4 regions of the Shinella sp. Sh6 genome follow, and region 4 is predicted to be linked to each of the others. Evidence: riboswitches for the same ligand, from Rfam matches in the RefSeq annotation. Region 4 holds a riboswitch; each other region holds the start of a gene.
The links. A riboswitch is a leader RNA that binds a small molecule or an ion and turns the genes downstream of it on or off. The one in region 4 is predicted to bind cobalamin.

Region 1: another riboswitch for cobalamin. It lies ahead of ACZ5TO_RS13715 (aromatic ring-hydroxylating oxygenase subunit alpha); the one in region 4 lies ahead of ACZ5TO_RS14800 (ABC transporter substrate-binding protein).
Region 2: another riboswitch for cobalamin. It lies ahead of cobU (bifunctional adenosylcobinamide kinase/adenosylcobinamide-phosphate guanylyltransferase); the one in region 4 lies ahead of ACZ5TO_RS14800 (ABC transporter substrate-binding protein).
Region 3: another riboswitch for cobalamin. It lies ahead of ACZ5TO_RS16460 (hypothetical protein); the one in region 4 lies ahead of ACZ5TO_RS14800 (ABC transporter substrate-binding protein).

Annotation. Positions count from the first base shown of each region.
Region 1 covers NZ_AP044005.1:2,866,655-2,868,848, forward strand. The annotation lists gene ACZ5TO_RS13710 (DUF6656 family protein) at 1-587, opposite strand, end outside; cobalamin riboswitch at 883-1,081, shown strand; gene ACZ5TO_RS13715 (aromatic ring-hydroxylating oxygenase subunit alpha) at 1,186-2,194, shown strand, end outside.
Region 2 covers NZ_AP044005.1:1,328,019-1,330,212, reverse strand. The annotation lists gene cobW (cobalamin biosynthesis protein CobW) at 1-448, opposite strand, end outside; gene cobU (bifunctional adenosylcobinamide kinase/adenosylcobinamide-phosphate guanylyltransferase) at 452-976, opposite strand; cobalamin riboswitch at 1,087-1,409, opposite strand; gene ACZ5TO_RS06475 (IS110 family RNA-guided transposase) at 1,811-2,194, shown strand, end outside.
Region 3 covers NZ_AP044005.1:3,435,224-3,437,417, forward strand. The annotation lists gene metH (methionine synthase) at 1-799, opposite strand, end outside; gene ACZ5TO_RS16460 (hypothetical protein) at 882-1,097, opposite strand; cobalamin riboswitch at 1,196-1,412, opposite strand; gene ACZ5TO_RS16465 (glycoside hydrolase family 94 protein) at 1,816-2,194, shown strand, end outside.
Region 4 covers NZ_AP044005.1:3,087,160-3,089,353, reverse strand. The annotation lists gene ACZ5TO_RS14805 (hypothetical protein) at 1-91, opposite strand, end outside; cobalamin riboswitch at 416-646, shown strand; gene ACZ5TO_RS14800 (ABC transporter substrate-binding protein) at 827-1,858, shown strand; gene ACZ5TO_RS14795 (FecCD family ABC transporter permease) at 1,855-2,194, shown strand, end outside.

The DNA.
Region 1 (2,194 bases), 220 kb from region 4:
TTGCGCAGCGCCTCGTTGCGCGTGCCGAGCATCAGCACGTTCTTCATGGCGAGCTTCGGGTCGTCGGTGCGGAAGATCACGCCGTTGCCGCGCACCTTGCGGTCGATCGTCAGGCGCCCTTCCTCCTCGGTCGGCGCGATGGCGACGGCGAAATACATGCGGCCCGGCTTCGTCGAGATGCCGGCGAAGAACTGCTCCCCCTCGCCGATCTCGGCGAGGAAATTGGCCATGTAGAAGGCCCATTGCACATTCTCGAACTCGGCGAAGCGCGAATTGGCCACCGTGATGTGGCAATAGCCGAGATGCGGCGTCTGGGCGAGCGTGCGATGGAAGATCAGCCTGGGGAACTGGATGGAATGGTGGAAGCCGTTGATGCGCTCATGGGTGATGCTGCCGGCCCGCTCCAGCTTGCGGCCCGTGCGCTCGGCGACCTCCTGATAGGTGAGGTAGCGCTTCTCGCTGGGGCTCCAGGTCGGGCTGCGGTCGATGCGGCCGGTGCGCAGGAACTCCGTATGGGCTGCGGCTTTCGGCTGGTTGGTGCGCTTGTAGGCGACGGCGTCGTAATATCGGAACTTCGTCTGCTGCACCTGACCGGACCTTATGCTCGTGCCCTGATGCGTCGAAGTTTAAGCAAACGCCGTTAAACATTCCTTTCCGTGCACCTCCCGCTTCTTCGCGCGGGGGCGGCAAGGTCGCAATATGACAAAGGCATGAAAGCCGCCGCTTCAGGCGGGCTGCGCAGTCTTTCCGTTGGGCGTCTTTTCCCAAACCATTGTTCCTATTGTATTATTTATACCATCATTGCGGAATTTCCTCTTTTCCCCTGTCGTCAACTTGGAACGGCATGTCGTTTTCCGGAATGTCGGGCGGCCGGACTTGCGCTTAGATAAGAACGCTCAAGGTGCTGCTTCCCCCAAGGAAGCGGAGAATTGGGAAGCCGGTTGAAATCCGGCGCTGCCCCCGCAACGGTGTTGGAGCAAGGTGCAGCAGAGGCCACTGGACGAGATGTCCGGGAAGGCGCTGCGCCGGTCCTCAAGGGACACTCCTCAGCCCGGAAACCAGCCTGGAGCATCGATCGTGACTGGCTGCGGCGGGCGGCCGGGAAGCGTGCAAACCGTGCGGCCTGCCGCCCGGATGCCGTCTCCTCCGTGCGCCTCAGCAAATCTGGATATCTGAGGATCCGCCATGGACATTCGCAGCGACGTGCTCCGCAAGCTCAAGACCCGGCGCGAGGGCCACAGCCTCGAGCAGGCCTTCTACATCGACCCCGACCACTACAGGCTCGACCTGGAGACGATCTGGTATCGCGACTGGCTGTTCATCGGCCACGACTGCGAGATCCCGAAGGCGGGCAACTATTTCACCGTGCAGGTCGGCGACTATCCCGTCGTCGTCACCCGCGACCGTTCCGGCACCGTCCGCGCGCTGCACAATTCCTGCCGCCACCGCGGCTCGCGCGTGTGCACGCAGCACAAGGGCACGTCGGCCAAGCTCGTCTGTCCCTACCACCAGTGGACCTACGAGCTCGACGGCTCGCTACTCTTCGCCCGCCACATGGCGGAGGACTTCGACAAGGCGCAGCACGGCCTGAAGCCGATCCGTTGCGAGACGGTCGGCGGCTACATCTTCATCTGCCTTGCCGAGGAGGCGCCGGACTTCTCCGCCTTCCGCAGCCTGGTCGAGCCCTATCTTGCCCGCCACCGCCTCGGCGAGACGAAGGTCGCCTTCGAGAGCACGATCGTGGAAAAGGGCAACTGGAAGCTCGTCTGGGAGAACAACCGCGAGTGCTACCATTGCGCGGCCAACCATCCCGAGCTCTGCCGCACCTATCCCGAGGCTCCGAGCGCCACGGGCGTGCAGGGCGCCAAGGACGATCCGGTCATCGCCGCGCATTGGGAAAAGTGCGAGGCGGCGGGCCTTGCGAGCGAATTCCGCATGTCGCCGACCGGCCAGTTCCGCGCCGCGCGCATGCCGCTGATCCAGGATGCGGAGAGCTACACCATGTCCGGCGCGCCCGCCGTGCAGCGGCCGTTGTCGAGCGATGTCCTGGAAAGCGGCATCGGCACGCTTCTCCTCTTCCACTATCCGACGACGTGGAACCATGTGCTGGCCGACCACGCCATCACCTTCCGCGTGCTGCCGCTCGGCCCGGAGCTCACCCAGGTCACGACGAAGTGGCTGGTCGCCAAGGATG
Region 2 (2,194 bases), 1.8 Mb from region 4:
CCTTGTCGTGGTCGTCGGCGAAGCGGCCGGCGGCGACGGCGGCGCTGTCGACCACCGTGATGACGCCGTCCACCGTCACCTGCGTCTTGATCTCCGGCCAGTTGAAGGCGGCGACGAGCGGCTGCGGCAGGGCAAGGCCCGACGTCTCGATGACGATGTGGTCCGGACGGTTCTCGCGCTCAAGGAGCTTCGCCATGGTGGGGATGAAATCGTCGGCGACGGTGCAGCAGATGCAGCCGTTGGTGAGCTCGATGATGTCGTCCTCGGTGCAGGCCTCCGCGCCGCAGCCCTTCAGCACGTCGCCGTCGACGCCGAGGTCGCCGAACTCGTTGATGATGAGCGCGATGCGTTTTCCGCCGGCATTCTGCAGGAGGTTGCGGATCATCGTCGTCTTGCCCGCGCCGAGGAAGCCGGTGATGACGGTGGCGGGGATCTTCTGTTGCAGCATGGCTCAACCCTTCATTTTCAGCGGCAGTCCGGCCGCGACAAGATAGACTTCGGATGCGATGGCGGCCACCTGCTGGTGCAGCCGCCCGGCATGGTCGCGGAATTCGCGCGCCATGCGGTTTTCCGGCACGATGCCGAGGCCGACCTCGTTCGAGACGAGGACGAGGCGGCCGGGCGCGGCGTTAATGGCGGCAAGGAGGCCGGTGAATTCGGCGGCGATGTCCCGCTCCTCCAGCATGAGGTTGGTGAGCCAGAGCGTGAGGCAGTCGACGAGCACGGCCCTGTCCGCGCGCGCGACGGCGGCGATGCGGTCGGCGAGCGCGACAGGCTCCTCATGGGTGACCCAGCCGAGGCCGCGGTCCTCCCGGTGGCGGGCGATGCGCTCGCGCATCTCCTCGTCCCACGCCCGGCCGGTCGCGATGTAATGGCGCTCGAGGCCGCTCTCGCCGACCAGCCGTTCGGAAAAGGAGGACTTGCCGGAGCGCGCGCCGCCCAGGACGAGCACGGCGGAAGACGGGGAATGGGCCATTGCGGCCAGCTCAGGCAGGCATGGCGCGCGCTATGCGGCCGGAAAAGAATCTCGGTATCGCCATGACAACCTCCGTGCTGGCAACGGGGAATCCTCCCCAGGTCGGGCGACATGCCCTTTGCCGGATGGCAGGTCTCCTGGCTCGCAGCGTCGGGTGCAAGGCACCGGCGGAACGGTCTCGCCTTCCCGGAGGCAATTGCGAAGGGTGGACGATTCGTAGAAAAAGAGGCGTCCGGCCCCGGCTCATCGCATTGCCGTCCAGTGGCTTTTCCGAAGGCCGGACATGCGCCCGGCTTCCGGATGATCGTCCCTCGCCACTCTACAGTCGCGGGGTCGGCCGTGATTGCGGCGCCCGGCTTGGGTCCACCGTGTCACGTTCCCATTTATTCCCGAACCGGCTGCCGGCCCGGGAACCATCCTATTGCCGGATGATTATGCGCCCCGCCCGGCCAAGTCAATCGACCGGGAGCGCCATCGGCTGTGCCGTCGCCGCCCCGTCAGGCGGGCGCTCGCAGATGGAGTTCGGTGAGTGCCACCTGCCCCTTCTCCCCGGCGGGGAGAAGGTCGCGGCAGCGGGATGAGGGGGAGCCGCAGGCGAATACAGCACGCTTGCCCCCTCATCCGACCCTTCGGGCCACCTTTGTAACTTGTAACTTCCCTTTGCCCGGGATTGGCGTTGTACTGCCGATTGCGGTGGCGGATGAGAGACCGCAGCACCTTTGGGACACCAAGCCCGTGGGAGAGCCTGGGTCTTCATCCGCCGTTCCATCGAACCCGAACAGTCGCCAGGGCCGCTCGCGCATGCGAAGCCCGCTTAGGCAAGGATGGGACAGGATGGACGTGATCGTTGGCATTGATGTTTCGAAGGACCGGCTGGATGTGCATGTTCTTCCGGCCGGTGACAGTTTCCTTGTCGGCAACGACCATGCCGGCGTGGATGGACTGATCACCCGGCTGCGAGAGGCAAAGGCCGATGTCGTGGCGCTGGAAGCGACCGGCGGTTACGAGATGCTTGCGGCTGCGGGCCTGTCATCGGCCGGCCTTGCCGTTGTCGTGGTCAATCCGGCGCAGGTTCGTTCCTATGCCAATGCGCTGGGCAAACGTGCCAAGACCGACCCGATCGACGCGGCGGTGATCGCAGCCTTCGTGGCGGCGACGAAACCGGATATCCGGCCGTTGCGCGATGAGGAGAGTGAAGCCTTCTCGGCCATCGTGTCG
Region 3 (2,194 bases), 350 kb from region 4:
CGAGCGCGCAGTTGAGGCCGATGGAGAAGGGCTCGGCATGGCGCACCGAGTTCCAGAAGGCTTCCGGCGTCTGGCCGGAGAGCGTGCGGCCGGAAAGGTCGGTGATCGTGCCGGAAATCATGACCGGCAGGTGGATGCCCTTTTCCTCGAAGACCTCGCGCGTGGCGAAGATCGCCGCCTTGGCATTCAGCGTGTCGAAGATCGTCTCGATCAGGATGATGTCGGCGCCGCCGTCGATGAGGCCGCGAAGCTGGTCGGCATAGGCGAGGCGCAGATCGTCGAAGGTGACGGCCCGGTAACCGGGATTGTTGACGTCCGGCGAGATGGAGGCGGTGCGGTTGGTCGGGCCGAGCGCGCCGGCGACGAAGCGGCGCCGGCCGTCCTTCTGCTCGGCGCGCAGGCCCGCGCGGCGGGCAAGGCGCGCGCCGTCGCGGTTCAGCTCATAGACCATCGCCTCCATGCCGTAGTCGGCCTGCGCGATGGCGGTGGAGGAGAACGTGTTGGTTTCGAGGATGTCCGCGCCGGCAAGGGCGTAGCGGTAGTGGATATCCTCGATGGCCGCCGGCTGGGTCAGCGTCAGGAGGTCGTTGTTGCCCTGCTGGTGGCAGGCGCAATCGCCGAAACGCGTTCCCCGGAAATCCTCCTCGACGAGCTTCAGCGTCTGGATCTCGGTGCCCATCGCCCCGTCGAGCACCAGGATGCGCTCGCGGGCGGCGGCTTCGAGCGCGGCGCGGATCTCGCGTCCGTCGCGGCGCGGCTGTTCGGGGCCGAACAGGCTGTCCAGGTGGGATTCGGCCATGGGAAATCCTCCGGTGCAGGCGATACTGCACCGGAGTTCACATAAAGATATCTTTATGTCAATATGTCTTTATGCGTTTGACCTAGTGCGCCGGCCCGTCCGCCCCCGCCAGCGAGGCGAAGAGTGCCTTGAGCCGGGCGATGTCCGGATCGGCGTTCCTGCAGCGCGCGAGCTTCTGGACCTCCTTCAGCGCTTCGACGGCAAGGTCGGCGCCGCGCGGCTGCCAGAGCAGCCACCAGATGAAGACGGATTCCGGCCTGCCGGTGCCGGAAGGACTGGTTTCGGTGAATGCAAACATTTCTTCCCCAATCGAAAATTGGGGGATGACCGGACGCACGCTGCTGGAATTCCGCCGAAGGCGAAGCAAGCGCACCCTTGGGACACCCCGCCCATGGACGTTACGAATGCGTCAGGGCAGGTCTCCTGGCTTGCGGGTCATCGCGTCCGTCTCGCCTTCCCGGTGTTTCCACCAGTGGCATCAAGCGACAGAAGCTCGCCGTTCACAGTTGCGGGGGCAGCGCCGGCCTTGCCGCTCCTTGCGGAGCATCGCACCGGCTTCCCTCTTAGCCTCCGAGCCGTTTCGACTCGGAAGACCCTGACGCCAGCAGACTGGCCCGGCCGCGAACGGGAGTCAACTGCCGCCTTTTTCTTTCCACGGCCGGAACTTTTCTCCCCGCGCCGGCGTTGAAAAAGGCCGTCGCCTCGCCTTGCGTCCTGTCAGGAATGGACGGCGATTCACCAAAACCGCAGATGAGGGCCCATGCTGCGCCGCCAGACCCCGCTGACATGTTGCAAGTCTCTGTCCTTGTGGCTAAAAAATGCCGTTTTCATGCACCACGCGGCCAGGATGCCAATGAGCGTGTCGCGTGAGCCATGTCCGTTCCACCCGCCTCTTCGAGGTGCTGCGTGGCGTCATGGCTGACCGCGGCACCAAGATGAACCCTGCCCGCGAAAAACCCACCGGCGCAAAGGCCGCCGCCGGATGGCTCGACATGGCCGGATCCAGAATCAGAAACATGCCCCTTCACAACACGCCGCAAGCTCCGCGCGATGCCGATGCCAAGCAGATCGACTACAACGATTCGATCCGCGCCACCTATCTGACGCTGGAGGAGCTGGCCGATTGCGGCGAAGCGCTTGCGCGCGAGAAGACGGCGAGCCTGCCGGGCTTTTATCCCTTCGAGTTCCGCCCGCGGCACAAGGAGAACGAGAAGGAGATCTTCCGCGTCTACCAGGCGACCGCCAAGGACGTGGAGGCGGGCGCCCAGATCACGCCGGCCGCCGAATGGCTGCTCGACAACTATTACGTCATCGAAGAGGCGATCCAGGAGGTCCGGCGCGACTTTCCCCGCCGCTTCTACCGCCAGCTTCCGACCATCGCGGTCGAGGGGCAGA
Region 4 (2,194 bases):
CGATCGTGCCCGTTTCCTCCAGCGTTTCAGGATCGACGAGGCGGACGAGCGAATGGCGCGGATCGGTGATGGCGACCTTGCCGTCGGCCACCGCCAGCCGCGGACGTTGTTGTGTGAATGCGCAGGCGGTTTGCCTGCCGCAGCACGGCTTTCCTTCCGAATCGATCGAAGCCGAACTGAACGGATGATCGGGGCTTGCTCTCCATGGAATTAACGTTATTACATTACATAAATTCTTGGAACGTAATAACGTCACAAAGCGAATGCTGTCAACCCCGGAGCGGCCATGAGCCGCAGCTTCATCAACCCGCCGGCGCGCGGGACGGCGAGCGTCGTCGACAGGGCACGCACCACCAAGCGATGGACGCGCCTCCGCGGCGGTTTCATGTCCGGCCTTGACCTGCCGCCAGCTTCTCAATTAACTGGTCGCGACGGTTCCCCTACCCATGAGGCGGAGGGGAATAATAGGGAACACGGTGCGGACGACCCGCATGGGACCAAAACCGTGGCTGCCCCCGCAACTGTAAGCGGATTGCCGTCCATCCTTGTGGCGCATAGCGCCATGCCACTGCGCGATCCGCGCGGGAAGGCAGATGGACAGCGGATATCCGTAAGCCAGGAGACCTGCCGTCATCCATCGATCCATCGTCACGGGCGGGGAAGCCCGGAACAGGAGCATGCAATGAAGATCACCAGCGCCTCGCGGCGTCGACCGACGCCGCCTTTTCCCCAATCCGTGGATCGTTCGATCGCAAGGGCGGCTTGACCGTCCTTCGCTTGGCCGTGCCGCCTTGCTCGGCTTTCAATCCGTATTCGGGGAAAAATCATGATATCGCTTTTCAAGACGTCGCTTCGAGCGGGCTTCCTTCTCGCGTCGCTGGCAACCGCCATCCTTGCCGGTCACGTGCAGGCCGCCGAGACCGCCTATCCGTTGACCCTGCAGAATTGCGGCCGCCAGATCACCATCGACAAGGCGCCGACGAAGACCGTGTCGATCGGCCAGAGCAGCACCGAAATTCTCTATCTTCTCGGCCTTGCCGACAAGGTCGCGGGCACCGCGCTCTGGGTCGGGCCGGTCCTGAAGGGCTATGAGGAGGTCAACGCCAGGATCGACCGCCTGGCCGACAATGATCCGAGCTTCGAAAGCGTGCTCGCCAGGAAGCCGGACCTCGTCACCGTTCAATTCCAGTGGCAGGTCGGCCCGGAAGGGGTCGTGGCCAAGCCCGAGCAGTTCGAGGAATTGGGTATCCCGGTCTACACCTCGCCGTCCGATTGCGTCGGCAAGGAAAACTCCGCCGCCAGCGACGGCGTGCGCCATCAGGTCTTCACCATGGGCCTCGTCTATCGGGAGATCCGCGAGCTGGCGGAAATCTACAACGTCCAGGACAAGGGCGAGGCCGTCGTCGCGGACCTGAAGGCGCGAGAGGCGGCGGCCCGGGCCAAGGTTGCTTCGGCCAAGGGAAAGCTCTCGGCGGTCTTCTGGTTCTCGAGCGCCGCGGATGCCGATCCCTACGTCGCGGGCAGGAACGGTGCGCCGGGATACATCATGTCGGCTCTCGGCATCGAAAACATCATCAAGACGGATGACGAATGGCCGACTGTCGGCTGGGAAACCATCGCCAGGGCAAACCCGACGATGATCGTCGCCGGGTCGATGGAGCGGCGGCGCTACCCGCTCGACAGCCTCGAGGCGAAGCTCGATTTTCTCAAGTCCGACCCCGTGGCCAGCCTGATGCCGGCCGTCGCCAAAGGCTATGTGTTCGATATGGATGCGCAGGCGATGAACCCGACGATCCGCACGATCGAAGGCATTGAACTGCTGGCCGACAGCATCGCCAAAGCCGGCCTCGCCCAGTGAGCCGCGCAGCCCCATCGCTCGTCGTTCTTTTCGCCGCACTCTGGTTCGGCGCGGCAATCGGGGAAACGGCGATTCCGTTCTCCACCGTCGTTCAGACGATCGCGAACCGCTTGTGGGATGCGGGCTATCCGCTGGAGCCGATCGACGAGGGCATCGTCTGGAGCTACCGGCTGAGCCGCGCCGTGGTCGCGGCCTCCTGCGGAGCGGCGCTCGCGCTTTGCGGCGTCGTGCTGCAATCGCTGCTGCGCAACCCGCTGGCGGATCCCTATATCCTCGGCATTTCCGCCGGTGCTTCGACCGGCGCCGTCGGCGTCGCCATTCTGGGTATCGGCGCCG